4 regions of the Actinospica robiniae DSM 44927 genome follow, and region 1 is predicted to be linked to each of the others. Evidence: riboswitches for the same ligand, from Rfam matches in the RefSeq annotation. Region 1 holds a riboswitch; each other region holds the start of a gene.

Region 1 (7,654 bases):
CTGGTTGATCAACTCGAGGTCGCCGTCCTGCACGAACGACCAGTCGGTGATGTGCTTGGTGTCCATCAGCAGGTCGTGCGGGTAGAAGCCGCGCAGCTGCGGGTCCGTGAACGCGCGGTTCTGGAGGGCGTCGAGCTGGCGCTTCGCGTCGACGTCCTCGGGATTGGCCGGGTCCGCGGCGTACGTCATCGCCAAGTTGTTGGTCACGGAGAACTTGGCGTCCGGCCGCTTGACGACCTTGCGCAGCTCGATGAGCGCGAGGCCGTGGGCGAGGTTCAGGTGGTGCACGGCCTGCAGCGCCCCGATCTCGCTGCGGCGCCCGGGAGCATGGTTGCCGCTCGCATAGCCGAGGTAGGCCGAGCACCACGGTTCGTTGAGCGTGGTCCACACGGCGACGCGGTCGCCGAGGCGCCGGCCGACGACGCGCGCGTACTCGGCGAAGGCGTAGCTGGTCTCGCGGGTGGTCCAGCCGCCGCGGTCCTCGAGCGGCTGGGGCAGGTCCCAGTGGTAGAGCGTCACGATGGGCTCGATGCCGCGTGCGATCAGGCCGTCGACGACCTTCTCGTAGAAGGCGAGGCCGGCCTCGTTGATCTCGCCGGTGCCGGCCGGCAGGATGCGCGGCCAAGCGATCGAGAGGCGGTAGGCGGACAGGCCCAGGCTCTTGACGAGGTCGAGGTCCTCGTCGACGCGGTGGTAGAAGTCGATCGCGACGTCACCGGTGTCACCGTTCTCGACATTGCCGGGGACATGGCTGAAGGTGTCCCAGATGCTCGGTCCGCGCCCGTCCTCGGTGGCCGCGCCTTCGATCTGATACGCCGCTGTCGCGGCGCCGAAGACGAACCCGTCGGGGAACTTCAGACCGCTCACGCGGAAGTCGTCGGTGATGCCCATGACGTCGTGTCCCTCGTCCTTCGATGACAGGCGCGGCGATACCCGTAAGACAGCTGATCCGCCCCACGTGGCCCGGTACTCCGGCCGCAAGTCGTGATCATGCCACACCATTCGCGTGGAGTCATGTGGGGAAGGGCCGTGGGCGGCCGAGGCAAGGCCCGTCAATGTTCGTACTTGCGGCGTAGCGGCGCCGAAGGCCGCCTGGTCCTGCGGAAGTAGTCCTCTGCGAAAGAGGGAACGCACCCTTCGCGCTCCGTACGGAAGTCAGCCGGGTCCGTGCCGCGGTGAATTACGCAGAGTAATCACGAAGACCTGCGCGGCGACGGCAATAGAGGAGTCGTCGCTCAACGTGTCGCGGGAGATGCGGAGAATAGCGCTCGAGAATTCCTTTTACGCTCGGTAATCGGTTCCGCACTTATTGCGATGAATGCGGTCGAAATGACCATCCGTGCCGCGAACATGCTGGTCAGGCTCGCTTCAGGTCGACTTCTGGGGCGTTTTCGACAGGGCGCCGGGTGGGTTTTCCTCGACGCTTGGCGACTGTCCGATTACTCGGTGTGGGTAATTTCGGAGGATTTGGACAATCCGGTCAAAGTGGGTATTGTTTTCGTTGTGCACCGGCCCACGCCGTGAAAGTAGATTCCGGCACCGGTCGCACCCGCCGAGTCCGACAGGACGGCGCAGCGGTTCGACGAAGCTCCCGCAGCGACCATCCTCGGAGCCGGGGACCCAATGAGTACCAGGCACTCAACCGTGCCGGTCCCCCGGGGTGAATCGGCCCCCTCTTCACCAACGACGCCCACGACGTGCTTATGCGTCCGTGTCTTCGTCGCCCGGTGTGGGGGCTGTAGGGCGAACTCCCCTTCCGCCCGAACCCGTCAGCTAACCCGGTAGGCGGCCGAAGGAGAGGCTCTAGAACTCGTGCTGAAGAACCGCATGTCCACCTCCGCGTTCCGCACCTTCATCTCCAGCCCGCGCCGCTACCCCGCCGCCGCGCTCGCCCTGGCCGCCGTCGGCGTCGGCGTCGCCCCGCTGACCGCCTCCGCCGCCACCGCCCCGGCCAAGCCCGCCACCGCCCACGTCGCCCCCGCGAGCGTGAAGGCCACCGCGAGCACCGCCAAGGCCACCGCCGCCAGCACCACCAAGACCACCACCAAGACCACCACCACCCCGGCGAAGACCACCGCCAAGGCCGCGACCCCGACCAGCCTGTTCGCCGGCTCCACCACCGCGACCCTCGAGCCCACCGGCACCGTCGGAAGCCAGTCGCACATCACCCTGGACTCCGACCAGTGGTCCAACGCCACCTCGATCGTCAAGGCCGCTGAGGACATGCACCTGTCCCCGTACGCCGCGACCATCGCGGTTGCCACCTCGATGCAGGAGTCCAAGCTCCAGAACCTCAACGTCGCGGTCGACCACGACTCCCTCGGCCTGTTCCAGCAGCGTCCGTCCTGCGGCTGGGGCACCCCGAGCCAGCTCAACGACCCGACCTACGCGGCCAAGGCGTTCCTGAAGAACCTCCCCTCCGGCTACCAGTCGATGTCCCTGCACCGCGCCGCCCAGGACGTCCAGGCCTCCTTCAACGGCTCCCTGTACTCGCAGTGGGAAGACCAGGCCGCCCACATCGTCTCCACCATCGTCAACCACTGATAAAACCCAGCACCACACACAGCACACGACGAACCCCTCCCGGACACACCGGGAGGGGTTCGTCGTTATTTTGGTAGCTCATCCAGAGATGAGGGGGCGATAGTTGAGCGAGCCGGAACAGAGGCTGGCGAGGGCGATCGGCTCGAGGCTTGAGATCGCCCGGGTGGCCGCGCTCGACTGGGTGGACGGACCGACGCTCGGTTTCCTCGAGATCGAAGGGATTCACGGCGCCTGGTACTTCCGTCTGCTCGCGGAACATCAGCAGACGCAGGACGGCAGCGACTCGCGGCTCTTCGAGCTGTCCGCGGCTGCTCCGGGGGTCGTCGATGAGCTCGTGGTCAAGTCCGGTGAAGCGAGGAATCCAGACTGGACGGGGGTGTGGGTCCCGCGGTGGCAGTTCTCCGATGCGGCTGCGAAGGCAGCGGCGGATGCGTTCGTCGAGCAGGCCGTCTCGTCGGCTGGAGCGGTCGCGTTCATCATGCGAACGGGCGACCTCCACCGAATCGCCGAGGTCTGGCGAGTCGCCCGGCCGAGTTCGGCGGAGTGGGCCGCCAAGTGAGCGCGAGCCCGCCCATGTGCCGCGCGCGAGCAAAAGGTTGCGGGCCGCTCAACCTTCCCAAGGTGACGGAATGCTGACACGTTGATACGGGGACTAATGAGACGGGGACTCATGGGACGGGGGGAGAAGATGATCATCACGCCGACGTGGTGGCAACCCAGCATCGTGATCTCATGGGGGGTCCTTGCCGGGGGGTGCGTTGAAGCCGCCGTGAGCGAGCCGCATGGCGTTTACTCGTTCGGCGCGCTGCTGCTGCTCTGGCTGCTCGCCTGGGCCGCAGGGCGCTCGATACGGCTGGAGGTCACCGAGGCCGAGGTGATCGTCACCCGGGGCTACGTGCGCATGCAGTCGAACGTGCCCCGGCGGGTGGCGCGCAGTCGGCTCGGTGCGATCCACTACTACCCGAAGGTGATCACCTTCTGCGGACCGGACGGCACCCTGCTCATGCGGACCAAGGCCGAGTGGAGCCTGAAGCAGATGATCACGGTCGCGGCCGAGCTACAGGTTCCCATCTATGACAACAGGCGCTTCCTCCACCTGGTGCCGAGGAGAACGGGACGCCTGGCATACGACCCCGTCTACGGCCGGCGGCCCCGCTGACGGGGACGGGCACTGGTTCCCTGCCGGTCAGCCTTCCTCGCCGCGCCGCCTCTTGCGGCGGAAGTACACGCCGGTCCCTCCCAGCGCCACGAGTGCAAGCGCTCCGACGCCCGTCGCGAGCAAGGTGCCGCCGTGTTGCTTGCCTGCCGAGTCAGAGGTGGCGAGGGCGACGGGGTCTACGGCGGGCGCGGCGGTTGACTGGCCCGATTGAGGCACGGCACTGGTCGTTTGCGTGAGCGCGGCAGATGGCTGCGGGCTCGCCGAGGGCGGAGCGTCGATGGTCGCCGAGGCAGCGACGCGAGACGCGGCCGTGTTCACGCCCGTGGAAGATTTGCTGCTGGCGGCTGGGGCGCCGCTCTTGCCGTGGGCTGACGCCGGAGGCGAATAGGGCGGCGAGTTCCCATCGGTGACGCCCGGAGGAAGGACGCTGGTGCCCGTGTTGAAGCACGTCGCGCAGTCCAGCGCCCACGAGGTCTGAAATCCCGGCGCCTCGACGCCTTCGCGGTAGAGCGCTGCCACGCTGGCGAAGCCGTAGTTCGAGTCGTTCCACGAGGTGAACTCCAGGCCGAGTTCCATCGTCGTCGAGCCCGCCTTGACCGGCAGGTAATCCGGCAGGGTGGCAGTGGCGCACACGTCCCTGGCGTCGCCCCCGAGCGTCGGGCAGGAGCCGGGGACGGCAGTGGCGCTCGTCCAGGAGCCGTCGATCTTCCAGAAGACCTTGGGCCAGACCAGTTTGACGGAGTTCGGGATCGTGCTCAGGGTGACCTGCGGCTCGACCAGGCAGTCGGGACCGTCGTTCTGCACGGTCGCGGTGATGGCGATCATCTGGTTGATCGCCGACGTCGACGCGAAGTACTGGTCTACTGAGGCCAGGAGGGAGTCGCAGCCGCCCAGCGAAGCGGCGGGGGCAGAGGTCGAGGCCGCCGTGCCCGCGGCTTCGGCCGTCGACGCGGCGGCCACGATGGTCACGCCGAGCAAGGCGGCCACGGTTGCCGCGCCTGCGAGGGAAAATATGGAGTGGCGCGCGGGGCGTGAGGCGGACATGGCGTTCCCGTCGCATTGAAACGGAGGACGAAGGCGGGCGAGGTTAGCAAGGGCTCGGCCAACGGTGCAACCGCCCTTGTAAAGCACGTGGGAACATGGCTGGGGCGTCATGCATGCGATCCTCGATTTCCTTCAGCCGGGCTGGGAAGATCGCGACTTCTTCATCGCGTATGGACGCGTCTAGGCGGCCGCGGCTGGGCGCCATCTGTCGGCAGAGCCTGGGAAGCTCTCGCCATGGGCGTGATGTACGACTATTTCGCGGCGCCTTCGGACGCCGCCGCCGCTGCGACTATCGACCTGGCTGGCGGTCCAGGCGGCCCACTGTCCCAGTTGCCGATGCCGTTTCGCGACCTGGTGGCGAAGTACGGGTTTGAGGGCGCGCGCCGATTCCTGAAGTCGACGGTCCGCGTATCCGACGCAGGCATTCCTGCACTGTTCACGAAGGGGTTCGACCCGGTAGCGGATCTTGGTGCCGTGTATGCGCTGCTGACCGGCGCAGGTCCCGAAGTTCTCGACAAGCTGGGCGATGTTGTGGTCGCCGAGAGGGATGGTGGCGAGCGGCTGGTCCTCTCAATAAGTGCCGAGGTGAGCGACAGCCTCGCCTGTTCGACCCCGGGCGATCTTCAGAGCGCTGCGGCTGAGTGGGTCGAGGCCGAATCGCCATATCGTCAGGTTGACGTGGAAGGCATCTCGGGTCTTCTTGAGCAGCTTGCCGAACTGGCTCGCATGGCTCGTGCCCGTGGCGATGGGCTGTACTGCTGGGTGTGCTTGTGACAGCCACCTGCGTTGTTGCCGCCAGGATGCCTGACCAAGCGGGCAGGTCAGAGAGGCCGCACGTTTCTTCCTCACAAGTCGGCAGCTCAGCGTGACCGGCCGATCCAGGCGTTCATGAGCTCCGCCGCCAACCAATGTCCGCGCCGTTCCGCTTCGGCGACGACTGTGACGCCATCGGCGCTACGCAACGGGTCCGCCCCACGGGCAAGGAGCAGCGCGGTGACATCGACATGCAGCGGCTTACCCGTCTGGTCGTGGCCGTCGATCTCGGTGTCTACCGCGTGACGGAGCAGGGTCCAGCCGTCACCGTTATCGTCTTCGACGTCATGACCGGCATCGTGAGGTTCGGATCTTCGCTCCGGCGCCCCGGGAAACGCGGAAGAACTGCGCTTATCGCGAAGAACTTGAACGGGTCCGGGCATATGGCTAGAGTCCGGTCCAGATGTCCGCGCTGGCGGGGCTCGGGGCCTCGGGGCGGAGATCTGCGCCGCGCGTCGACGACGCGGGCGTTCACAGCGTGACCGCGGCTCGTGCACCGCGGACCTCCATCCCCTTTTGGGGCCCATTCGCCTGGCAGGACCGGGATTCTCACTCTCACCCGTGGGTGACTCCTGCGCGACTTCCCGCCGCAGGACCGTGAGCTGTGTTCCGGCTAGGCGTCATCGGAAGAGGACCGCATGTCAGCTCACCGTCCCCCCACGCACCCGACCCGTCCGCCCACGTACCCGACTCCCGTCCCGCACCCGGCCCGTCCGCATCCGTATCCGTACCCGACCCGCAGGACGCTCACGGCGCTCGCGGTCGGGGCGAGCGCGCTGATCTCCCCGCTGCTGGGGCAGATCGACGCGCACGCCGACGCGGAGGAGCCGATCTCGCCCGCCGCGTACGAGCAGGAGCTGAACGCCGCGGCGACCGCGGACGAGGCCTACGACGCGGCTCTTGCGCAGGCCGCGCAGCTTCAGCAGAGGATCGACGCGCTTCAGGCGCGGATCTCGTCCGACATCGGCGCGCGCGACGCTCTCCAACGGACGCTCGGTTTTCAAGCCGCGCTGCAGTACCGGGGCGGTGCGATGCCCGGCCTCGAGCTCGTCCTGGACGACGACCCCGCCGCATACCTGAACGCGGCCCTGGTCCGCGAGGAGATCGCCGGCGAGGATACCAGGGCCTTGCGATCACTGGCCGAGGACGAGGCGCGGCTCGCCGCGGACCAGTCGCTCGTGCGGGCCGACCTCGCCCGACAGCAGGCGGCCGTCGACGCCGCGCAGGGCCGCAAGGATGCGGCACTGGCCGCGGCGAAGGGGGCGGAGGCGATTTTCGACGCCCTCGGCAGCGCCGGGCAGCGGGCCGTCTCCGCGGCCGGGCAGGGGGTGGATCCGGGACGGGTGCATCTGACCGCGACGGCTCCGAACGCGCGCGCCGCCGCCGCGGTGGCGTATGCGGAGTCGAAGGTCGGCGATCCGTACTCCTACGGTGCCGCCGGACCGAACGCGTTCGACTGCTCGGGCCTGACGATGGCGGCCTGGGCGCGGGCCGGGGTCGCGCTGCCGCACAACGCCGCCGCTCAGGCCGCGATGCTGGCCGCGGTCAGCGTCTCCCAGCTCGAGCCCGGCGATCTCGTCTTCTACAGCTACGACGGCGGTGCGATCGCGCATGTGGCCGTCTACGTGGGCAACGGACTGGTCGTCCACGCTCCACGGCCCGGTGAGGACGTGCAGTACGGCAACGTCTTCACCGTCGGCCCGATCGTGCGCGTGGGCCGGGTCACCGCCTAGCCGGCACGTGCGCAGTCGCGAGAGCACGGATACCTGGACGGGGTGGATCGTATGGCGGGCAGAGGGCGCCCGAAGGCCGAGTTGACGCTGACGGCGACGGAGCGGGCGGAGCTGCTCCGAGCGGTCCGAGTGGCGCAGGCTTGGCAGAGCTATGTGCTGCGTTGTCAGATCGTGCTGGCGAGTGCGGACGGCGCAACCGACATGCGGATCGCCCAGGAGCTGGGCGTCTCGATACCGACGGTGGGCAAGTGGCGCGCCCGTTTCCGGGCCGCGGGCATCGACGGGCTCGTGGACGTCCCCAGGCCTGGGCGCGGACCCGCCGTCAGCCGGGAGGAGCGTGCCTGGATCGCGGCCCTCGCCG
Region 2 (7,654 bases), 1.5 Mb from region 1:
TGATCGAGGCTATCGAGCAGCACCAGGGCGGCGGTGTGCAGTCGGAGCGGGAGAAGCCCTCCCGCGGCGGCAAGGGCGGCGAGTCGGCCGCCGAGCCGCAGGAGTCGGGCTCCGCCGAGTCCGCTCCGCGCGAGCGCACCCGTGGCCGTCGCGCCACCGCGCCGCAGCAGCGCATCCCCGAGCAGACCCGCCCGGCGGCCGAGGCCCCCGCCACGTCGAGCCAGCCGGCGGCCGAGCCGCAGGCCGAGGCCCAGCCCTCGCGCCGGTCCCGCCAGCAGACCGCGAGCACGAGCGCGAGCGCCACCGCGGTGGCCGAGGCGCCCGCCGCCGCTCCGGCGCAGATCCAGACGCAGACCCAGGCCCCCGCGGCCGGCGGCGAGGCCGGCCAGGCCGACGGCCAGCGGCTCTCCCGCCGCGAGCGCGAGCGTGAGCGCCGTCGCGGCCGCGACGGCGGCCAGAACGAGCGCGGCGGCGACCGCGGCGACCGTGGGGACCGCGGCGAGCGCGGCGACCGGCGCGGCAGCCAGCCGCCGCAGAGCGGCGGCGGCCGGGACGCGAACCGGGACAACGCGCAGAACGACGACCGGGGCAACCGGTACCGCGAGCGAGGCCGGGGCCGGCGCGGCCGCGACGGCTTCGAGGGCACCCAGGCGCCCGAGCCGCAGTTCGCCGAGGACGACGTGCTGATCCCGATCGCGGGCATCCTGGACGTCCTGGACAGCTACGCGTTCGTGCGCACCACCGGCTACATGCCCGGGCCGAACGACGTGTACGTCTCGCTCGCCCAGGTGCGCCGGTACGGCCTGCGCAAGGGCGACGCGATCGTCGGCGCGGTGCGCCAGCCGCGCGAGGGCGAGCGCCGGGAGAAGTTCAACGCGCTGGTGCGCCTGGACTCCATCAACGGCCTGGCCCCGGACCAGGTGTCCCAGCGGCCCGACTTCAACAAGCTCACCCCCCTGTACCCGCAGGAGCGGCTGCGCCTGGAGAGCGAGTCGGCCAAGCTGACCACCCGGATCATCGACCTGGTCGCCCCCATCGGCAAGGGCCAGCGCGGTCTGATCGTCTCCCCGCCGAAGGCGGGCAAGACCATGGTGCTGCAGGCGATCGCCAACGCGATCACCACGAACAACCCGGAAGTGCACCTCATGGTCGTGCTCGTGGACGAGCGGCCGGAAGAGGTCACCGACATGCAGCGCTCGGTCAAGGGCGAGGTCATCGCCTCGACCTTCGACCGCCCGGCCGAGGACCACACCATCGTCGCCGAGCTGGCCATCGAGCGGGCCAAGCGCCTGGTCGAGCTGGGCCAGGACGTGGTCGTGCTGCTCGACTCGATGACCCGCCTGGGCCGCGCGTACAACCTGTCCGCGCCCGCCTCCGGCCGGATCATGTCCGGCGGTGTGGACTCCACCGCGCTCTACCCGCCGAAGCGCTTCTTCGGCGCCGCGCGCAACATCGAGCACGGCGGCTCGCTCACCATCCTGGCCACCGCGCTGGTGGAGACCGGCTCGAAGGCCGACGAGGTGATCTTCGAGGAGTTCAAGGGCACCGGCAACCTGGAGCTCAAGCTGGACCGCCGCCTGGCCGACAAGCGCATCTTCCCGGCCGTGGACGTGGACCAGTCCGGCACCCGCAAGGAGGAGATCCTGCTGGGCGCCGAGGAGCTGGCCATCATCTGGAAGCTGCGCCGGGTGCTGCACGCGCTCGACCAGCAGCAGGCGATGGAACTCCTGCTGGACCGGATGAAGAAGACCAAGTCCAACGCCGAGTTCCTGATGACGATCCAGAAGACGGCGCCCGGCGGCGGAGAGTAAGCAGTCACTCTCCGTATACCCACTGATGTGCGTACGGTCCGCGACGGCGGAAGGGCGGGAATACCCGGCCTTCCGCCGTTGTAGGATGGTACGTCGGTCCCGGTTCCCGTCCGCGCATCTCCGCGCCGGCGACCCGGCGGCCCCGAGAACCTAGGAGCACCCATGAAGCCCGGTATCCACCCGGAGTACGCGGCCACGACCGTGACCTGCGCCTGCGGCAACACCTTCGAGACCCGCTCGACCGTGGCCAGCGGCAAGATCAGCTCGGACACGTGCTCGCAGTGCCACCCGTTCTACACGGGCAAGCAGCGCATCCTCGACACCGGCGGCCGGGTCGCCAAGTTCGAAGCGCGCTTCGGCAAGAAGAAGTAGCGCGTCGGACGGCGCCAGCGTGCGGGCTACGGCCCCGCAGGCTGGCGCCGTCTCGCATGTGCGGCCGCGGGCCAGTGACCTGCTGTGCCACTGACCCGTCGGCCGTCCACTCGCCGGTCGCATGACATGAGGAGCCGAGGAACCCAAGGTGTTCGAGGCGATTGAGGAACTGCTCGTCGAGTACGGGGAGCTCGAGGCGCGCTTGGCCGACCCCGCGGTCCACGCCGATCAGGCGCTGGCCCGCAAGCTCGGCAAGCGCTACGCCGAGCTGACTCCGATCGCGGAGACGTACAAGTCGCACCAGGCGAACGCGCAGGACATCGAGGCCGCGCGCGAGCTGGCCGCGGAGGACCCGTCCTTCGCCGAGGAGCTGCCCGCGCTCCAGGCCCGCAAGGGCGAGCTCGAGGGCAAGCTGCAGCAGCTGCTGATCCCGCGCGACCCGAACGACGAGAAGGACGTGATCCTCGAGATCAAGGCGGGCGAGGGCGGCCAGGAGTCGATGCTCTTCGCCGGCGACCTGCTGCGGATGTACCTGCGCTTCGCCGAGCGTCAGGGCTGGAAGACCGAGCTGATCGAGTCCACCGACTCCGATCTCGGCGGCTACAAGGACGTCTCACTCGCCGTCAAGTGGCGCGGCACGCCGCAGCCGGGCGAGGGCATCTGGGCCCGGCTCAAGTACGAGGGCGGCGTGCACCGGGTGCAGCGCGTCCCGGTCACCGAGTCGCAGGGGCGCATCCACACCTCCGCCGCCGGTGTGCTCGTGCTGCCGGAGGCCGAGGAGGTCGAGGTCGAGATCAACCAGAACGACCTGCGCATCGACGTGTTCCGCTCCTCCGGCCCGGGCGGCCAGTCGGTCAACACCACCGACTCCGCGGTGCGCATCACCCACCTGCCCACCGGGGTGGTCGTCTCCTGTCAGAACGAGAAGTCGCAGCTGCAGAACAAGGAGTCCGCGATGCGGATCCTGCGCGCCCGGCTGCTCGCCTTCGCCCAGGAGGAGGCCGAGAAGGAGGCCTCGGACGTGCGCAAGAGCCAGATCCGCACGATGGACCGGTCCGAGCGCATCCGCACCTACAACTTCCCGGAGAACCGGCTCTCCGACCACCGCACCGGGTTCAAGTCCTACAACCTCGACCAGGTGCTCGACGGCGACCTCGACGGGGTCATCCAGTCCTGCGTGGACGCCGACCTCGCGGCGAAGCTGGCCGGGCCGGGGAACTGAGCCGACGATGTCCTCCACCCCCGCCGAGACCCCGGCAGTGACGCCGGGCCTTAACCTGCTGCTGACGGAGGTCGCGCTCGCGGCCGCCCGGCTGGCCGAGGCCGGGGTGGGTTCGCCGCGCGCGGACGCGGAGGAGCTTGCCGGCTGGATCCACGGGGTCACCCGCGGCCGGCTGCACACCGTGCCCGACCGCGAGTTCGACGCGCGCTACTGGGAGGCGGTGGCCCGCAGGGAGAACCGCGAGCCGCTGCAGCACATCACCGGCCGCGCCTACTTCCGCTACCTCGAGCTGGCCGTGGGCCCCGGCGTGTTCGTGCCCCGGCCGGAGACCGAGGTCATGGTCGGCTGGGCGATCGACCGGCTGCGCGAGCTCGACATCGCCGAGCCGCTGATCGTGGACCTGTGCGCCGGCTCCGGCGCGATCGCGCTGGCCATAGCCCAGGAGGTGCCGCGGGCGCAGGTGCACGCGGTCGAGCTCTCGGACGAGGCGCTCGAGTGGACCCGGCGCAACGTCGAGGGCAGCCGGGTGACGCTGCATCAGGCGGACGCCCGCACCGCGCTGCCCGAGCTCAACGGCCAGGTGGACCTGGTCATCTCGAACCCGCCGTACATCCCGCTGACCGAGTGGGAGTACGTGGCCACCGAGGCGCGCGACTACGACCCCGAACTCGCCCTGTTCTCCGGCGAGGACGGCCTGGACATGATCCGCGCGCTCGAGCGCACCGCGCACCGGCTGCTGCGGCCGGGCCGCTGGCTGGCGGTGGAGCACTCGGACCAGCAGGGCGGCTCGGTGCAGCGCATCTTCCTGGAGGAGCTGGGCTGGGTGGAGGCGGGCGACCACCGCGACCTGACCGGCCGTCCCCGGTTCTTCACCGCCCGCAAGGACGGGCTCAGGCCCTAGCATCAGCACCTGAACACTCCGCCCGTCAGCATGGAGGTTGATAACCGTGAGCCGCCGCTACGACTGCGCTGATCCGGATCAGCGCGCGACCGGCCTGCGCGAGGCCGGCGCGACCGTCCGCCGGGGCGATCTGATCGTGCTGCCGACCGACACCGTCTACGGGATCGGCGCGGACGCCTTCTCCAGCTCCGGCATCGAGGCGCTGATCGCGGCCAAGGGCCGGGGCCGGGACATGCCGGTCCCGGTGATGGTCGGCGCGCCGAGCACACTGCACGGCCTGGTCTCCCGGTTCTCGGAGAAGGGCTGGGACCTGGTCGACGCGTTCTGGCCGGGCGCGCTGACGATCGTGGCCCGACACCAGCCCTCGCTGCAGTGGGACCTCGGCGACGCCCGCGGCACGGTCGCGCTGCGGATGCCGCTGCACCCGGTCGCGATCGAGCTGCTGACGGCCACCGGCCCGCTCGGGGTCTCCTCGGCGAACAAGTCCGGCCACGCTCCGGCCACCACCGCATCCGAGGCGCAGGACCAGTTCGGCACTCTGGTGGAGATCTACCTCGACGGCGGTCAGACCGTCGACAGCGTCCCGTCCACGATCGTGGACCTGACCGGCGACGCGCCGCGGCTGCTGCGCGAGGGCGCGCTCACCTTCGACGAGATCGCCAAGGTCGCGAGCAACCTCACCCGCTGAGAACGCAGGAGAAGGGGTCCTGCCCGGGGCACGCACCCGGGCAGGACCCCTTCTCTCATGCGCCCGGGGTTCAGCCGAGCTGGAGCACCTGGCCCGGGTAGATCAGGTCCGGGTTCGAGCCCACGACGGACTCGTTGTCCTGGTAGAGCGTGTGCCAGTCGGAGACGCCCTCCTTCTGGGCGATGCCCGAGAGGGTGTCGCCGGCCTTGACGGTGTAGCTGCCCGAGGCGGACGAGGACTTGGCGCGGTGCTTGCCCTGGTAGCTCGAGGAGCCGGAGTCGCTCGAGCTCTTCGACGAGCTCGAGGAGCCGGAGCCGGACGAGTTCGAGCCGCTGCTCTTGTCCGCGGAGGACGAGGACGAGGACGAGCCGGAACCGGAGGTGTTGGTACCGCTGTAGGTGGTCGAGCTGCCGGCGTACGCGCCGCAGACCGGCCACGCGCCGATGCCCTGGCCGGCCAGGACCTTCTCGGCCACGGCGATCTGCTGGGACTCGCTGGCGTCGTTGGCGTACTGCGCGTACTGGCCGCCGCCGTAGGCGAGCCAGGTCGACTCGCTGAACTGCAGGCCGCCGTAGAACCCGTTGCCGGTGTCGATGGACCAGTCGCCGCCGGACTCGCAGTTGGCGATGGCGGTCCAGTTGACCGAGTCGGCGGAGGCGGTGGAGGCCATCACGACCGGCACGGCGATCGCGGCGCCGGCGAGCGCGGCGGTGGCCACGGCGCGGCGGGTGAAAGACTTGGGGGCGAGCTTGGTCATGCTGAAGACTTTTCCTCTCTCCCACGCCTGCGAAGTGAGCTGTCGGATTCGGGCCGGAAGAAAGTGGCCCTACCACCGGGAGATTATTTATCCCCCCGGAAGATTCACCCCAAGCCTTGGACCTGCGGATACAGTCCGCGTCCCGGCGATATTCGGGTCCTCCGCTCCTGCCCCTTACTTAGTTGGAATCCGCTGGCCGATGGGCAGGATTAGGCGTTCTCGACCCGGGTCCGGAATTTCGGACGTCTTCGACCGTAGAGCACTTCTTCCGATATTTTCAAATTCGTCCACAATATGTGATTACTTATGTGCGAGGCGTTTCGAATGTTTCGGAAATATAACCTGACGCAATTTCACACTCACGTTAGGTCATTCATGAACGCTTTCGGGCGCCGAGGGTGACGGCGTGAATGCACGATGCACGCGCCGCCGGGCGAGCCCCCGTGAACCACCGCTCGGCGAAGCGGGACTTTTGGCCTAGTGCCTCGGCTGGGACGCGTGCTTAGTGTGGAGGAGTCCCCCTCAGCACCAGCGGTTTCTCCCCCTCGTGTTAGGAGCGTGGCCCATGGCTCCCGTCGCTGCTCCCACTCCGGCCTCCACCCGGTCCGCCTCTCCCTTCTACGGCCCCGACTTCGCCGACCTCATCCGGACCGATCCGCAGATCGCGGGCGTGATCCTGGACGAGGTGGAACGCCAGCGGGGCACCCTGCAACTGATCGCCAGCGAGAACCCGACCTCGCCGGCGGTGCTCGCCGCCCTCGGCTCGGTCCTGTCCAACAAGTACGCCGAGGGCTACCCGGGCCGGCGCTACTACGGCGGCTGCGCCGAGGTCGACCGGGCCGAGCGGCTGGCCGTGGACCGCGCCAAGGCGCTGTTCGGCGCCCAGCACGCGAACGTGCAGCCGCACTCCGGCGCCTCGGCGAACCTGGCCGTGTACGCGGCGCTGCTGCGCCCCGGCGACAAGATCCTGGCGATGGCGCTGCCGCACGGCGGCCACCTGACCCACGGATCGCCGGGGAACTTCTCCGGCACCTGGTTCCAGTCCATCGGCTATCCCGTGCGCGAGGACGACGAGCTGATCGACTACGACCGCGTGCGCGATCTGGCGAAGGCGCACCAGCCGAGGCTGATCGTCTGCGGCGCCACGGCCTATCCGAGGCTGATCGACTTCGCCGCGTTCCGCGAGATCGCCGACGAGGTCGGCGCGTACCTGCTGGTCGACGCCGCGCACATCGCGGGCCTTGTGGCGGGCGGTGCGGTGCCCTCGCCGGTCCCGTACGCCGACGTGGTCAGCCTGGCCACGCACAAGACCCTGCGCGGCCCGCGCGGCGGCGCGATCCTGTGCCGGGCCGAGTTCGCCGACGCGATCGACCGGGCGGTCTTCCCGTTCGCCCAGGGCGGACCGCTGATGCACGCGGTCGCCGCCAAGGCGGTGGCCTTCGGCGAGGCGGCCACGGACGAGTTCGCCGCGTACACCCGGCAGGTCGTGGCCAACGCGCGGGTGCTCGCCGAGGCGCTCGCCCGCGAGGGCATGCGCCCGGTGACCGGCGGCACCGACACCCACCTCGCGTTGCTCGACCTGCGCGGCGTGCACATCGCGGCCGGGCGCGGGGTGAGCGGGCGCGAGGCCGAGCAGCGGTGCGAGCGGATGCGGATCGTGCTCAACCGCAACTGCGTGCCCTACGACACCGCCAAGCCGATGCTCTCCTCCGGGATCCGGGTGGGCACCGCCGCGGTGACCACCCAGGGCATGCGCGAGCCGGAGATGCGGCTCATCGCGGGTCTCATCGCCCGGGCCGTGCGGGCCCCGGAGCCCGGTGTGGCCGAGGAGGTGGCCGCTCTCCTCGAGCGCTTCCCGCTCTATTCGTGACCCGACGCGGGCGCCCGGCCGTCCCGGGCCCCG
Region 3 (7,654 bases), 3.3 Mb from region 1:
GCCCGAGATGCCTGCCCGCTTTCAGATGACGAGGGGAACGTCGATGAGCACCGCCACCCTGCTCCGCACCCAGGCCGCCGTACGTCCGACGCACCGGCCCGACTTCACCGACCTGGTCCGCTGCGAATGGACCAAACTCAGGTCCCTGCGTTCGACCTGGTGGTCGCTCGGCGCGATGATCGTGGTCAGCCTGGCCTTCACCATCGCCGCCACCGCGGTCTACACGCACGACTACCCGCACCTCGACGCCGCCACCCAGACCCAGTTCCGCACCGACACGGTCGGGCTGATCCTGCAGCCCGCGGCCCAGTTCGCACAGCTCGCGGTGTGCGTGCTCGGGGTGCTGCTGATCGCCTCCGAGTTCTCCACCGGCATGATCCGGGCCACGATGCTGGCCACGCCCCGGCGCACGCCCGCGCTGCTGGCCAAGGCGGCCACCTTCGCCGGCCTGGTGTTCGCGCTGGCCGAGGTGGTCGCGATCTCCTGCTTCCTGATCGGCTCGCGGATCGTGCGCGCGCACTCCGTGGTCTCGATCACCGACCCGACCTCGATCCGCGCGGTGCTGGCCTTCGGCCTCTATATGGCGCTGATCGGCCTCGTCGCGCTCTCCATCGGCACCCTGCTGCGGCACCCGGCCGCGGGCGTCAGCCTGGTGCTGGGCATGCAGTTCGTGCTGGCGGGCGTGCTCTCGCTCATCCCCGGCACGGTCGGCAAGCACCTGGCCGGCGCCATGCCGAGCGGCACGGACGTGATGATGGGCAGCGGCCACAACGCGAGCGACGTCTACACCCCGGCGCAGGGCCTGTGCCTGCTGCTCGGGTGGGTCGCCCTGCTCGGCGGGGCCGCGCTGTTCTCGCTCAAGCGACGTGACGTCTGACATGCGGATGCGCGAGAATCCAGCAGTGAAATCCGTCTGGCGCATGCTGCGCGCACCGTTCACCGCGCGGTCCGGACGGGCGTTCGTGTACTGCTTCTGCCAGCCGTTCCTGACCGCGGGCTCGATCGTGGTGGTCGCCGTGGCCATCGCGCTCTCGCTGGCCGGCGCCGGAATCCCGGCCCTGGTGCTGCTCCCGCCGGTCCTCGGCTTCGCCCGGTTGAGCGGTGGCGGCTTCCGGGCGACGGCCAACGGACTGCTCGACGCGAACATCGCGGCCCCGGTCCGGGCGCCGCGCCGGCCGGGCTTCCTCGGCTTCATCGTGCGCCACTTCGCCGAACCGATCGCCTGGCGGTCGATCGCGCACATGGCCCTCAAGCCGCTGTTGCTGATCCTGGAGTTCCTGTTCGGAGTCGGCTTCCGGCTGCTGCTGCCGATGACCGTCAGCGGCTATTTCCAACCCGGGGGTCAGCACGCGTCGCAGGTCAAGTTCATGATCTTCGCGGCTGTGCTGTTCTGGGCCGCGCCGAGCCTGACCGAGCTGCTCCTGCAGCTCGACGTCCTGCTGATGCGGCGGCTGCTCGGCCCCACCGAGGACTCGCTGCGGATCAGGGAGCTGGAGCAGACCCGGTCGCACGCGATCAACGAGGCGTCGGCGACGCTGCGCCGGATCGAGCGCGACCTGCACGACGGCGCCCAGGCCAGGCTGGTGGCGCTCGGCATCCGGCTGGGCCGGGCGGAGCGGCTGTTGGAGAAGGGCCGGACCGAGGCCGGCCTCGAGCTGCTGCGCGAGTCGCGGGCCGAGACGAAGCAGGTCATCGGGGACCTGCGCGACCTGGTCCGCGGCATCCACCCGCCCGCACTCGACTCGGGGCTCGAGCCGGCGCTGACCACGCTCGCCGCGCTCACCCCGATACCGACGACGGTCCGCACGGCCCTGCCGGTCCGGCTTTCCTCAGCCGCCGAGACGATGCTCTACTTCGCCGCCGCCGAGTTGCTGACCAACGCCGGCAAGCACAGCGGCGCGAACTCGGTGGCGATCAGCGTGTTCGGCGACTCGCACGGCTCGGCCCGCCTCGTCGTCACCGACGACGGCCGCGGCGGGGCGAACGCGCAGGGCGAGGGCTCGGGTCTGCGCGGCTTGAGCGAGCGGGTGCGCGGACTGGACGGACACGTGTCGGTCACCAGCCCCCTGGGCGGTCCGACCACGGTCATGGTGGAGCTGCCGGCGCAAGACGTGTCGGACGCGGTACCGGAGATGAGGCGCTGAGAATCATGCGGATCGTGGTGGCGGAGGACTCGCCGATCCTGCGGGCCGGGCTCGTCGGCCTGCTCGAGGACGAGGGGCACGAGGTGGTCGCGGCGGTGCCCGACGCCGGGGCGTTGCGCGACGCCGTGGTCGAGCACGAGCCGGACGTGGTGGTCTCCGACATCCGGATGCCGCCCACGCACACCGACGAGGGTCTGCGCGCGGCGATCGAACTGCGGGCCGCGCATCCGGGACTGCGGATCCTGATCTTCTCGCAGTACGTCGAGACCCAGTACGCGAGTCGTCTGCTGGCCGGGAATTCGGCCGGCGTCGGCTATCTGCTCAAGGAGCGGGTGATGGACACCAAGGACTTCATGGACGCGCTCGAGCGGGTGGCGGCCGGCGGCACCGCGCTGGACCCGGAGGTGGTCACCCAGCTGTTCGGCGCGAGCCAGCGCCGGCGCACCGTCGACGCGCTCACTCCGCGCGAGCGGGAGGTGCTCGGGCTGATGGCCGAGGGCCGCTCGAACGCGGCCATCGCGGCCGCGCTGTTCGTCTCCGAGCGCGCGGTGGAGAAGCACGTGGCCAGCATCTTCAGCAAGCTCGAGTTGCCGGTCTCCGGCACGGACCATCGCCGGGTCCTGGCCGTGCTGCGCTACCTGGGCATCGAGTAGCGGCCGCAGCACCGGGCGGCGGCCCGCCTCCGCGCTGCTACAGCTTCGTCAGCGGCGCGAAGGCCAGCACCAGCTTCCGGACGCCCTCGGAGCCGAAGTCGACGGTGGCGTGCTCGCCGGTGCGGCCCTCGACCGCGACCACGGTGCCGAGGCCGTAGGTGTCGTGCACGACGCGGTCGCCGGCGGCGACCGAGATGGGCTCGCGCCCGCCCGCGCCGAGGGACTTGAAGCCGGGCCTGCGGAACTTGGCCGCGGACGCGGTCAGCGCCGGGGTCTGGGTGCCGAAGGCGGTCGAGGACGGGGCCGGGGCCTCGCGCTCCCAGTTGATCAGCTCCGCGGGCACCTCCTCGACGAAGCGCGACTGCGGGTTGTACGACGGGGCACCCCAGGCCGAGCGCAGCACCGCGCGGGAGAAGTACAGCCGCTGGCGGGCGCGGGTGATGCCGACGTAGGCCAGCCGCCGCTCCTCCTCCAGCTCCTGCACGTTGCCCAGCGCCCGGGTGTGCGGGAAGACGCCCTCCTCGAGGCCGGTGAGGAAGACCACCGGGAACTCCAGGCCCTTGGCCGTGTGCAGTGTCATCAGGGTGATCATGCCCTCGCCGCCGTCGGGCAGCTGGTCCGCGTCGGCGACCAGGGCCACCCGCTCGAGGAAGCCGGTGACGCCCTCGGAGCCTTCGGTGCCCTCGTACTCGTGCGCGACCGCGACCAGCTCCTGCAGGTTCTCGGCCCGGCTCTCGTCCTGCGGGTCGGTGGACTCCTGCAGCTCGGAGAGGTATCCGGTGCGCTCCAGGATCGCCTCGAGCACCTCGGACGGCCCGACTCCCTCGGCCACCTTCTCGCGCAGGTCGGCCATCAGCGCGGCGAAGCCCTGCACCGCCTTGAGCGAGCGGGCGGCGAGGCCGTACGCCTCGGCCGCGCGGTCCACGGCCGCACCGAAGGAGATGCGCTCGCGGGTGGCCAGCGCGTCCAGCATCGCCTCGGCCCGGTCGCCGATGCCGCGCTTGGGCACGTTGATCACGCGCTTGAGCGAGACCGAGTCGTCCGGGTTCACCAGGGCCCTGAGGTAGGCCAGGACGTCCTTGACCTCCTTGCGCTCGTAGAAGCGCACGCCGCCGACCACGCGGTAGGGCAGGCCGACCCGGATGAAGCACTCCTCGAACGCACGCGACTGCGCGTTGGTGCGGTAGAACACGGCCACGTCGCCCGGCTTGGCCAGGCTCTCGTCGGTGAGCCGGTCCACCTCGTTGGCCACGAACGCGGCCTCGTCGTGCTCGCTGTCGGCGACGTAGCCGACGATCGACTCGCCCTGGCCCGAGTCGGTCCACAGGTTCTTCGGCTTGCGGCCCCGGTTGCGCTCGATCACCGCGTTCGCGGCGGACAGGATGGTCTGGGTGGAGCGGTAGTTCTGCTCGAGCAGGATGGTCTTGGCGTCCGGGTAGTCCGCCTCGAACTCGAGGATGTTGCGGATGGTGGCGCCGCGGAAGGCGTAGATCGACTGGTCCGCGTCACCCACCACGCACAGCTCGGCCGGCGGCACGGCCTCGCCCTCGGCCGCCTCCCGGCGGCCGGGCGCGGCCTTGGACCTGCCGACGAGCTCGCGCACCAGCACGTACTGCGCGTGGTTGGTGTCCTGATACTCGTCCACGAGCACGTGCCGGAACCGGCGCCGGTAGCTCTCGGCCACCGCCGGGAAGGCCTGGAACAGGTTGACCGTGGTCATGATCAGGTCGTCGAAGTCCAGCGCGCGCGAGGCGATCAGCCGGTTCTGGTAGCTGCCGTACACCTCGGCGATCAGCGCCTCGCGCTCCGACTCGGCTCCGTCGCGGGCCGACTCGTGGTCGATCAGCTCGTTCTTGAGCGCGGAGACCGCGGCGAGCAGGCCGCGCGGCGGGTGCCGCTTGACGTCGAGGTCGAGGTCCCGGGCCACCTGGGCCATCAGCCGGCGCGAGTCGTCCGCGTCGTAGATGGTGAAGGACGAGGGCAGGCCCAGGTGCTCGTGCTCGCGGCGCAGGATGCGCACGCAGGCCGAGTGGAAGGTGGAGACCCACATCATCCGGGCGCGCGGGCCGATCAGCGCCTCGACCCGCTCGCGCATCTCCGCGGCGGCCTTGTTGGTGAAGGTGATGGCCAGGACCTCGCCGGGGTGCACGCCGCGCTCGCCGAGCAGGTAGGCGATGCGGTGGGTGAGCACCCGGGTCTTGCCCGAACCGGCGCCGGCCACGATCAGCAGCGGGCTTCCCGCGTGCTCGACCGCCTCGCGCTGGGACGGGTTGAGGCCCTCGAGCAGCTCCTGCGGATCGCGCCCGCCGGACGGGCGGTTCGGGGCCGGCGCGGCGGCGGGCGGCGGGGCGGCCGGGCGCTCGGGCGCGGGCGCTTCGCCCGGCTCGTCCCGGCCGGACGGCTCCCGGTCCTGGTGGAGGCGGCTGAGGCCGGGCAGCACCGACTCGACCCGCCGCCGCACCGGGGCGGGGGGCTTGGGCAGATCGAACAGGGGGATCTCGTAGCCGCTCATCGCTCTAAGAGTGTAGGCCCGTCCACCGACAGCGGTGGCCGCCGCCGGGGTTCTCCGGCATGATCGGAGCCCTCAGGTTTGCCGACAATACGTCGATAAAATCTTCTCCGGCCGCCTCGACGGCAGGATCCTGCGACACTTGTCCGTTTTTCCGCGATTGCCGCCCGGGCAAACCGGACTATCGACGCCAGAACCCGACGATTCACCGTCGATCGACTCTGCCGTTATGTCCCGGTTTGGCGCGCCCGCGCGGCAAAAGGAAGTTAAAGAGCCGATGAGAAAAAGCGTGGCGCCCGGCCGGAATCGCTAGAGTCCCACACCAGATGTCCGCCCCACGCGGAGTCGCCAGACACCCGGCGGACATCCGCGCCGAATCCATCGGCGACGACCCGAACCCCGGCCGAGCGATCGGCCGAGCGGCCCGGGGCGCCGCTCGGAGCCGGGGACCCAACCGTCCCATCGGGGTGAATCGCCGCGCCTGATCCGAAGAGCCCTCACCGGCTCGCCGGCCAGGGCAAGGCGTAGGGCGAACTTTCCCGTCCGAACCCGTCAGCTAACTCGGCAGGCGCCCAGGGAAGAGGACACGCATGCCGTCGTCTCACCGTGCTCCCAAGCTCGCGGTACGCCGGACCACCTCGGCCGTCGCCATCGCCGGCGTCGCCGCCGGATCCGTTCTGCTGATGCAGGGCAGCGCGCACGCCGAGACCACTCAGCAGGCGCTGGCCGACTACCACAAGAAGAACGCCGACGCCGAAGCGGCCACCGAGCAGTACAACGCCGCCACCGGCCAGGTCGCCCAGCTGCAGCAGAAGATCAACGCGCTGCAGAGCGAGATCTCCACGGACGACCAGAAGGCCTCCACGCTCGAGGCCGCGATGGGACGCCAGGCCGCGCAGCAGTACCGCGACTCCGGCTTGTCCGACTCGCTCAAGGCCGTGCTCGACGACAGCCCGGACAGCTACCTCAACGCCGCCCTGGCCGGCAACCAGATCACCGCGCAGGAGGCCCAGCAGCTCAAGGAGCTGGCCGCGGCCAAGTCCCAGATCGCGGCGGACACCAAGCTCGCGCAGAGCGCCCTGGCCCAGCAGCAGCAGCTGGTCACCCAGCGCGCGGCCGCCAAGACCAAGGCCCTGCAGGACGCCGCGTCGGCGAAGTCGCTCTACAACAGCCTCAACGCCTCCCAGCAGCAGGCGATCAACCGGGCCAACTCGGGCGCGACCAACGTCGTCATCACCGACGTCGCCCCGGACGCGCGCGCCGCCGCCGCGGTCGCCTACGCGAAGTCCAAGCTCGGCGACGAATACGTGTACGCGGCCACCGGCCCCACCACCTTCGACTGCTCCGGGCTGACGCTGGAGTCCTGGAAGGCGGCCGGAGTCTCGCTGCCGCGCACCGCGGCCCAGCAGTACGACGGCATACAGCACGTCTCCCGCTCCAGCCTCGAGCCCGGCGACCTCGTCTTCTACAACTACGGCGAGGGCATCACGCACGTGGCCATCTACGTGGGCAACGACATGGTCATACACGCCCCGCACACCGGCACGGTGGTGCAGTACGGCCAGATCGACAACGTCGGTCCGGTCGCCGGCTACGGCCGTCCTTAGCCAACCCCTAGGCAAGCGCCGATAGCGGCGCTACGGTGTCGCTCGCCTGTACGGCAAGCGGCGCCGGCGAAACAGGCAACCCGACCTGGCGGCGTTCTCTCCCCCCTCCCCCTTGCGAGGACGCTGCCCACCGACGCCCGGGTCGTTCTCGCAGGTCCGCCGCGACTCTCCCCCCTCCGCGCGACGGGCCCGCACCCACCGAGAACGACCCGGGCGTTCTTCTTGCCTTCGGCCGCCTTCACTTCGGCGCATCCGGATACGCGAAAAGCGTGCTTCCGCCGGGCGGAAGCACGCTTTTCGCGCGTCAGGCGCGTCAGACCTCCGCCTGGACCGTCTCCTGGTCCGTCGAGGCGTGCATGAAGGAGTTCCACAGCCGGGCGTAGGCGCCGTCGGCGGCGAGCAGGCCGTCGTGGGTGCCGTCCTCGACCACCTGGCCGCCCTCCAGCACCAGGATCCGGTCGGCCCGGGCCGCCGTGGTCAGGCGGTGCGCGACGACCAGGGTGGTGCGGGAGCGGGAGACCTCGTCCATGGCGCGGGTGACCGCGGCCTCGCTGGCCAGGTCGAGCGACGCGGTGGCCTCGTCCAGCAGCAGGATGTCCGGGTCCACCAGGTAGGCCCGGGCCAGCGCGAGCAGCTGGCGCTGGCCGGCCGACAGGCTGCGGCCGCGCTCACCGACCTGGTGCAGGTAGCCGTCGGAGAGCCGGGCCACCATCTCGTGCGCGCCGACGGCGCGGGCGGCCG
Region 4 (7,654 bases), 5.7 Mb from region 1:
AGGCCAACCAGATCGTGCTGCGGATCGACCCGGAGCCGGGCCTGCGCATGGCCATAACGGCCAAGGCCGACCAGAGCGCGGACTGGTCGCCGCTCACCCTCGACGCCAGCTTCGCCCGCGAGCTCGGCGAACCGCTCGAGCCCTACGAGCGGCTGCTGCACAGCGCCCTGATCGGCGACGCACAGCTCTACGCCCGCGAGGACAGCGTCGAGGAGTCCTGGCGCATCGTCCAGCCGCTGATCGACGCCCCGCCGCCGGTGCACGTCTACGAGCGCGGCAGCTGGGGGCCGGTCGAGGCCGTGGAGAAGCTGACGCGCAGCCACGTGAAGTGGCACAAGCCGTGGATGCCTGACGAGGTGTAAGACGACAGCGAGGCCGGGCCCCGCCGCCGCACCGGCGGCAGGGCCCGGCCTCGCTGTATCCGGCCCCTGCTATTCGGCCGGGGGCGGCGTCGGGACCGAGCCGTAGCGCTCGCCGACCACCTGCGCGCCGAGCGGCTCGAGGTCGGCCAGGGCCTGCGCATCGAGCCGCACGTCGAGGGCCGCGGCGTTCTGCTCCAGCCACTTGACCCGCTTGGTGCCCGGGATCGGCACCACCGTCACGCCGAGCCGCTCGGCCTGCGCGTACACCCAGGCCAGCGCGACCTGCGCCGCCGTCGCCCCGAGCCGGTCGGCCACCGCGCGCACCGCGTCCGCGATCGCGCGGTTGGCCTGCCCGGCGTCGCCGGCGAAGCGCGGGTTGCTCGAGCGGAAGTCCCCGGCGGCCAGCTGCCCGGTCTCGACCGTGCCGGTCAGGAAGCCGCGGCCGAGCGGCGAGTAGGCCACCAGCCCGATGCCGAGCTCGGCCATCGTCGGCGCGAGCGCCTCGACCTCGGTCCGGCTCCACAGCGAGTACTCGGACTGGACCGCGCTGATCGGGTGCACGGCGTGGGCCCGGCGCAGCTGCTCGGCGGAGAACTCCGAGACGCCGAGCCGGCGCACCTTGCCCTCGCGCACCAGCTCGGCCATCGCGCCGATGGTCTCCTCGACCTCGACGTTCATCGGCGGACGGTGGACGTAGTACAGGTCGATGACGTCGATCCCGAGGCGCAGCAAAGAACTCTCCGCGCTGCGCCTGACGTACCCGGCATCGCCGCGCACGGTGCGGGCGCTGTCACCGCCGGTGCGGTCGATGCCGAACTTGGTGGCCAGCTGGACCCGGTCCCGCCGGTCGTGGAGGGCGCGGCCGACGAGCACCTCGTTGTGCCCGGACCCGTAGATGTCCGCGGTGTCCAGAAGGGTGACGCCGAGATCGATGGCGCGGTGGATGGTGGCGATCGACTCGTCCCAGTCGCCCGGGCCGTAGAACTCGCTCATGCCCATACACCCGAGGCCCTGCGCCGAGACCTCGAGACCGCCGAGGAGGATGCGTTCCATGAGCCACACCGTATCGCCTAAGGCATGGCGAAACCCCTCCCGGTGTGTCCGGGAGGGGTTCGTCGTGTGCTGTGTGTGGTGCTGGCTTTGGTTATCAGTGGTTGACGATGGTGGAGACGATGTGGGCGGCCTGGTCTTCCCACTGCGAGTACAGGGAGCCGTTGAAGGAGTCCTGGACGTCCTGGGCGGCGCGGTGCAGGGACATGCTCTGGTAGCCCGACGGCAGGTTCTTCAGGAACGCCTTGGCCGCGTAGGTCGGGTCGTTGAGCTGGCTCGGGGTGCCCCAGCCGCAGGAGGGGCGCTGCTGGAACAGGCCGAGGGAGTCGTGGTCGACCGCGACGTTGAGGTTCTGGAGCTTGGATTCCTGCATCGAGGTGGCAACGGCGATGGTCGCGGCGTAGGGGGACAGGTGCATGTCCTCGGCGGCCTTGACGATGGAGGTGGCGTTGGACCACTGGTCGGAGTCCAGGGTGATGTGCGACTGGCTTCCGACGGTGCCGGTGGGCTCGAGGGTCGCGGTGGTGGAGCCGGCGAACAGGCTGGTCGGGGTCGCGGCCTTGGCGGTGGTCTTCGCCGGGGTGGTGGTCTTGGTGGTGGTCTTGGTGGTGCTGGCGGCGGTGGCCTTGGCGGTGCTCGCGGTGGCCTTGACGCTCGCGGGGGCGACGTGGGCGGTGGCGGGCTTGGCCGGGGCGGTGGCGGCGGAGGCGGTCAGCGGGGCGACGCCGACGCCGACGGCGGCCAGGGCGAGCGCGGCGGCGGGGTAGCGGCGCGGGCTGGAGATGAAGGTGCGGAACGCGGAGGTGGACATGCGGTTCTTCAGCACGAGTTCTAGAGCCTCTCCTTCGGCCGCCTACCGGGTTAGCTGACGGGTTCGGGCGGAAGGGGAGTTCGCCCTACAGCCCCCACACCGGGCGACGAAGACACGGACGCATAAGCACGTCGTGGGCGTCGTTGGTGAAGAGGGGGCCGATTCACCCCGGGGGACCGGCACGGTTGAGTGCCTGGTACTCATTGGGTCCCCGGCTCCGATCGGGTTCGCGCTGCGGGAGCTTCGTCGACCGCGGCGCCGCCCGGGTATCGGACTCGGCGGGTGCCCGGTGCCGGAACTTGTTTTCACGGCGTGGACCGGGCCACGACAAGAACATTACCCGAGATGCCCGGTATGTCCAAATTCCGGCGGAAACTCAACCGCCCGTAATGACGCCATCACCCGAGGTCAGGAAAAACCCACCCGCAAAGCCCGCGAAACACCTCGGAACCAGCGCCCCACCTGCACGAACGCCCGACCTGACGCCTTTCACCGCATTCCGTGAAATACCCATAGCCAAGCGTAACAACGACCACCCGCCGCTATTCTCCGCAATTCCATAAACGCGGAAAGCGACCATACTCCCGTATGGTCGCTTTCCGATTGTAGGCGATTACTCTGGGTTCACCCGCCTGCGGTTATCGGAATGGTGCTGGCGCCGGCGCCCCCGGTGACGGTGTTGGAGGCGTACACGATGTTGGGATCGGCCGCGCAGGCGGTCTGGTCCTTCACGTCGAAGCCGTAGCCGATCGCGCTGCCGAGGTTCAGGTTGTTGTGCGCGAAGACGTTGCCGCAGCCGAAGCCGGTGTAGAGCTGCTCGACCAGGATGCCCTGCTGGTAGGCGTCGACGCCGGTGTTGCCGGTCACGGTGTAGTCGTTGCCCTTGACGTCGACCCAGGCCACGGCCGAGTTGGCACCCGCCTCGCCGGTGGCGTTGAACGAGTTGCCCTCGATCGTGCTGCCGGTGGTGCCTTCCTTGGCGTCGATGTTCTCGGCGGTGATGCCCGGGCCGAGGGTGTTGTTCAGGATCAGGTTGTCGTTCGAGGTGTCCGGCTGGCCGCCGCTGTAGGTGCCCCAGTTGCTCTGCGCGCTGCCGAGGTAGATGCCTTCGCCGTATCCGGCCTGGTACTGGCCGGTGTTGCTGACGGTGGAGTTCTCGACCGTGTCGTCGCTGCTGAAGGCCCGCAGGTGGATGCCCTCGTCGCCGATGTTGCTCACGTGCAGGCCGTTGAGGACGTCGTGGTCGGCGCCGTCGAGGACGACGCCCTTCTGCGCGCTCGTCACGCTGAAGCCGGACAGGACCCAGTAGCTCGCCTTCAGGTGCACCGCGTAACCGCTGCTGGTGTTGTAGCCGGCCAGGATCGCGGTGACGGGGCCGGTGAGCGTGATCGGCGCGGCGGCGGTACCGCTGATGCTCGGGCTGAACTCGCCGGTATAGGTTCCGGCGGCGAGCTGAATGGTCTCGCCCGGCACGGCCTTGTTCAGCGCGGACGAGAGCTGGCTGGCGGTGGAGACCTGCACGACGGTGCCGCCCGCGCCGGTCGTGCCGGTTGCCGTCGCGGAGGCGCTGGGACTCGCGCTCGCACTCGCCGACGCGCTTGCCGACGCGGATACCGAGGGTGACGCAGAGTTCGAAGGAGACGCCGACGCGGAAGCTGATGCCGACGCAGAGGCCGAAGCCGACGTTCCGGTGCCGCCGCCGGCCGCGGTCAGGCTGAAGTCGTCGGCGTCGTACGTGCCCTCGCCGTACCAGCCGTGGACGTATACGGACACTGAGGTCGTGGTCGCGCCGGTGGTGAACGTGGTGGACAGCTGGCTCCAACCGGCTGCGGCCGGGGTCCAGGCGTCGGAGTAGCCGGTCGCGCCGAGGTACACGTAGTCGCCCTCGACATAGGCCGAGAGCGTGTACTGGGTGTTCGGCTGCACCGCGACGGTCTGAGTGCACTGCGCGTCGTCGGAGCCGGTGGCCGCGCCGGCCAGCGCGTGGGCCCCGGCGTGCACCGGCGAGCCCACCACCGAACCGGTGCCGGCGTCGCAGCTCCACGGCGTGAGCGTGCCGGTCTCCAGGCCCGGGTCGGCGAGCAGGTTCGCGGCGGCGGCGTCGGCGGTCGTGGGTGCCAGCGCCCATCCGCCGGCCGCGAGCAGCAGCCCGGCCAGCGTGGCCGCGCCCAGCGTGCCGGTGCCGTAGATGCGGACCCTGCGACGTCGGTTCACGACGGGTTCATCTCCCCTCGATGGCCCGCGGCCGTGCTCCGCCGAGCACGCGCCGCCTGCGCGCCGGGTCACAGCACCCGACGATGTCCGCAGTCACGATGCGGCACCAGCCGACGCGCCGTCAAGGGGTCTAGACCATTTTGGCGGCCGGCGGCTCTCGCCGCCGGTCGGATCCCCGATCCTGCCGGGTCGTCTCGCGCGCCCGGCCTCAGCCGTTGCCGACGTTGCCGCAGAGGTTGTCGAGGGCGTCGCCGTCGCTCTCCAGCCGCTGGCCGGCCGCGTCCGCCGAGGCCTCGCCGGACGAGTCGCCGTGCAACAACTGCTGCAGGCCGGTCAGGAAGGTGTCGAGGTCGGTGTCGAACTTCTTGATCGCCAGGCGGACGTTGTCGTGCGTCGCCTTGGCCTCGTCGCCGGTGAGCTTCTGCTGCAGGCTGCGCATGTCGCTGATGAACTTGTCCCCGGCGGTGGTCAGCTGCGTCGAGTCGCCGCTGCTCTCGGCATCCTGCAGGCCCTGCTCGTCGGCCGACAGGGTCGAGACGAGCTGCGCCGAGTCCGACTCCGCCGAGATGCAGGCCGCGTCCGCGGCGGTGGAGTTGCCGATCTTGTAGATGCCGAACGCGGCGCCGCCGGTGAACACCAGCGAGAGCGCGATGCCGACGTTTCCCGCGACCTTCCCCGCGCCGCCGAGCGCGGACGCCCGAGCCCGGCCGATGATCGAGAGGACCAGGCCGACCACGGGTATGAAGCAGCAGATGGCGCCGGCCAGCGCGACGCCGTTGGAACGCTGCGCCGGATAGGCGCCGGGCTGCGGCCAGCCGCCCGGCTGCGCGTAGCCGGCGGCGCCCGCCGGGTAGCCGGGCTGCTGCTGTTGCCCGTAGTCGGGCTGCTGCTGCCCATAACCGGATTGCTGCGGGTAACCGCTCTGATCGAGGTTGGACGCGGACAGCTCCTGGTACGGGTCGCGCTCGAGGTAGGGCGTGGTGGGCTGCTGCCCGGAGTACCCGCCCTGGTCCGGATAGCCCCCGTAGGACGGCTGCTGCGGCGGCGCCCCGTAAGGCGGCTGCTGCTGCGACGCGTTCGGATCCGGCTGCCCGGGCCACGACTGCTGGCCCTGCTGCTCCGGCTGCGCGTAATAGCCCTGATTCGGCGGCTGCTGCGGCGGCTGCTGCTGAGGCCAGCCGCCTTGGGACTGGCCCGGCTGCTGAAGCGGTTCAGAGGGGTTTCCCCAAGATGGCTCGGTCATCGCCGCGTTGCCCCGTTCGTCTCGATCACGGTGGTGTGCCTGTCTTCGCCGACTATCATCGAGTATGAAACAACGCGTTGTCGAGGGCTCGGACCGCGCATCCGCCGAGCGGAGAACCCGTTGCGCCGAGCCGCGATCGCGACGCGGCACCCGTCGGCATGTGCCCGACGGTCTCCTGCTCTCCCGCCCGCAGTCGCAGAGGGCGACGATGCCGGCGAGATCTCGCCGGTAATGATCGCCGAATCATTCGGCGATCTTTCGGGCTGAAAAAATTCGCGCCTTAAAATTTCATGACTGCTAGGATGCGCCTGCCTGCAGCGCCCGCGTGAGATTTACGGGATGCGGACGCTGATTCTTTAGGGAGGGATCAAAGGCATGTTCCAGCCTGTCCACCCACCAAAACCACCACGATTCCGCGCGTTCGCACTGGTCGCAGCCGTCGCCGCGGCTCTCGTCCTTTCGGCCGTGCCGGCCTCGGCCGACGTCGCGTCTTCGCCTTCGACGGCGGTCGAGAAAACAATCGGCAAACAGGAAACGAATTCCCCTTCCATTTCCCCTGCTTCGCAGCAGGCTGCGCCCAAGCCCACCAACGCCGGACTGGCAAAGGCCGCGACGCGGCCGCAGACGCGGCCGAGCGCTCCGTCGGCCGGAAAGTCCGTCAAGGTCTCGGCGACGACGGAGCGTTCCGCGCGGGCCGCCTCGGTCAAATCGGCCATCGCACACACCGCGGTGCCGGACACCTGTTCAGGGGCGATCTCACCCGACGTCGTCGATCCCTGCGACAGTCCGTCGGCATCCGGCACGGACACCTTCACGATCGACGAGAGCGAGAGCGCCGACCTGCTCGTCGTCGGCGTCGCTTCCACCGACGGGGCCGAGCTTCCCTTCACGCTCACCGATCCGAGCGGCGCGGCCGTCAGCTGTGTCGCGCCGTCGTTCGGTCAGAACCCGCAGTGCGCGACCAGTGCTTCCGGCACGTACACCCTCGCGGTGACGAACCAGGGTTCTGATTACACGGTCTCGTACCTGGCGCTGCTGTCCGACTCGACGTGTACGGCCCTCGACCCGTCGTTCGCGAGCGCTCCGGTCGAGGGGTCGGTCGCCGCGGGTGCCGCAGGCGCCTGCTTCACGCTGGACATGACCAGCGGACACACCGTCGCCATCGACTTCGGCAACGGCGCCACCTCGTACCTCTCGACGCCGCTGGGCATCTACGACGCCACCGGCGCGCAGGTCTGCTTCAACGGCTACGGCACCTGCGTCCTGAGCGGCATCGGACCCTACCGCGCCCTGACCGGCAACAACCAGGGCACCGCGTTCACCTTCGGGCTCTCCCTCAACGACCTGACCGATCCGGTCGGCTGTGCCGCCGCGTCGCAGCTCGCCTACGGCGTCGCCCCCGACGACTCCTCCGCGGACGAGTGCCGCACGCTGACCGTCAAGACGGCCGACGAGTACCAGGTGTACGCCGCCGGCGATTGGAGTCTCGGCGGGGTCTCCGGCACGCTCTACACGAGCGCCGGCGCCACCGCGTGCACCAACTCCGGGCCCTTCTGCGCGCTGACGCCGGGCACCTACTACTACGTCGAGAACCAGGATCCGCTGGCGCCGTACGACTTCGCCGTGGGCTTCGTCGCCGCGGACGAGAAGCACGGCTGCGCGGCCACCGGGATCAAGGACTTCGCCACCGGTCCCGCCGCGGCCTCGTTCAGCGGCGTCGGCGAGTCGGTCTGCCTCACCCTGCCCGCCGCGGCCACCGGGAAGTCGTTGTACGTGTACGACGAGAACCCGACTGCCACCGGGTACGCCGCTCCGCTCCTCGTACTGGACTCCACCGGGGCCCAGACCTGCACCAACCTCTACAACGACAGCGGCACCTGCACGCCGACCGGCACCGCGCCGTTCCACGTGGTCCTCGATGCGCAGACGATCGACAACCCGAGCTACAAGGTCCTGATCCAGGCGACGGACTCC

What was found. A riboswitch is a leader RNA that binds a small molecule or an ion and turns the genes downstream of it on or off. The one in region 1 is predicted to bind cyclic di-AMP.
Region 2: linked by a shared signal. The riboswitch ahead of ACTRO_RS22105 (LysM peptidoglycan-binding domain-containing protein) and the one ahead of ACTRO_RS48905 (hypothetical protein) in region 1 are both predicted to bind cyclic di-AMP.
Region 3: linked by a shared signal. The riboswitch ahead of ACTRO_RS29955 (C40 family peptidase) and the one ahead of ACTRO_RS48905 (hypothetical protein) in region 1 are both predicted to bind cyclic di-AMP.
Region 4: linked by a shared signal. The riboswitch ahead of ACTRO_RS44615 (hypothetical protein) and the one ahead of ACTRO_RS48905 (hypothetical protein) in region 1 are both predicted to bind cyclic di-AMP.

What each region holds. Positions count from the first base shown of each region.
Region 1 covers NZ_KI632511.1:3,707,753-3,715,406, reverse strand. Annotated here, with positions in the region: gene ACTRO_RS15755 (GH1 family beta-glucosidase) at 1-891, opposite strand, end outside; gene ACTRO_RS47230 (hypothetical protein) at 1,315-1,524, shown strand; cyclic di-AMP (ydaO/yuaA leader) riboswitch at 1,583-1,803, shown strand; gene ACTRO_RS48905 (hypothetical protein) at 1,813-2,544, shown strand; gene ACTRO_RS15745 (hypothetical protein) at 2,708-3,103, shown strand; gene ACTRO_RS15740 (hypothetical protein) at 3,233-3,703, shown strand; gene ACTRO_RS15735 (hypothetical protein) at 3,731-4,747, opposite strand; gene ACTRO_RS15730 (hypothetical protein) at 4,982-5,521, shown strand; gene ACTRO_RS45700 (ankyrin repeat domain-containing protein) at 5,608-5,943, opposite strand; gene ACTRO_RS43370 (C40 family peptidase) at 6,199-7,293, shown strand; gene ACTRO_RS15715 (helix-turn-helix domain-containing protein) at 7,345-7,654, shown strand, end outside.
Region 2 covers NZ_KI632511.1:5,243,574-5,251,227, reverse strand. Annotated here, with positions in the region: gene rho (transcription termination factor Rho) at 1-1,811, shown strand, start outside; gene rpmE (50S ribosomal protein L31) at 1,974-2,183, shown strand; gene prfA (peptide chain release factor 1) at 2,332-3,405, shown strand; gene prmC (peptide chain release factor N(5)-glutamine methyltransferase) at 3,413-4,306, shown strand; gene ACTRO_RS22110 (L-threonylcarbamoyladenylate synthase) at 4,353-4,994, shown strand; gene ACTRO_RS22105 (LysM peptidoglycan-binding domain-containing protein) at 5,065-5,751, opposite strand; cyclic di-AMP (ydaO/yuaA leader) riboswitch at 5,761-5,977, opposite strand; gene ACTRO_RS22100 (serine hydroxymethyltransferase) at 6,317-7,621, shown strand.
Region 3 covers NZ_KI632511.1:6,975,940-6,983,593, reverse strand. Annotated here, with positions in the region: gene ACTRO_RS29975 (ABC transporter permease) at 44-877, shown strand; gene ACTRO_RS29970 (sensor histidine kinase) at 903-2,144, shown strand; gene ACTRO_RS29965 (LuxR C-terminal-related transcriptional regulator) at 2,150-2,797, shown strand; gene pcrA (DNA helicase PcrA) at 2,835-5,309, opposite strand; cyclic di-AMP (ydaO/yuaA leader) riboswitch at 5,727-5,891, shown strand; gene ACTRO_RS29955 (C40 family peptidase) at 5,897-6,913, shown strand; gene ACTRO_RS29950 (ABC transporter ATP-binding protein) at 7,227-7,654, opposite strand, start outside.
Region 4 covers NZ_KI632511.1:9,387,742-9,395,395, forward strand. Annotated here, with positions in the region: gene ACTRO_RS40310 (glucose-6-phosphate dehydrogenase) at 1-362, shown strand, start outside; gene ACTRO_RS40315 (aldo/keto reductase) at 432-1,415, opposite strand; gene ACTRO_RS44615 (hypothetical protein) at 1,510-2,238, opposite strand; cyclic di-AMP (ydaO/yuaA leader) riboswitch at 2,248-2,467, opposite strand; gene ACTRO_RS44620 (carbohydrate binding domain-containing protein) at 2,848-4,437, opposite strand; gene ACTRO_RS44625 (chromosomal replication initiator protein DnaA) at 4,646-5,680, opposite strand; gene ACTRO_RS40335 (hypothetical protein) at 6,037-6,396, opposite strand; gene ACTRO_RS40340 (IPT/TIG domain-containing protein) at 6,410-7,654, shown strand, end outside.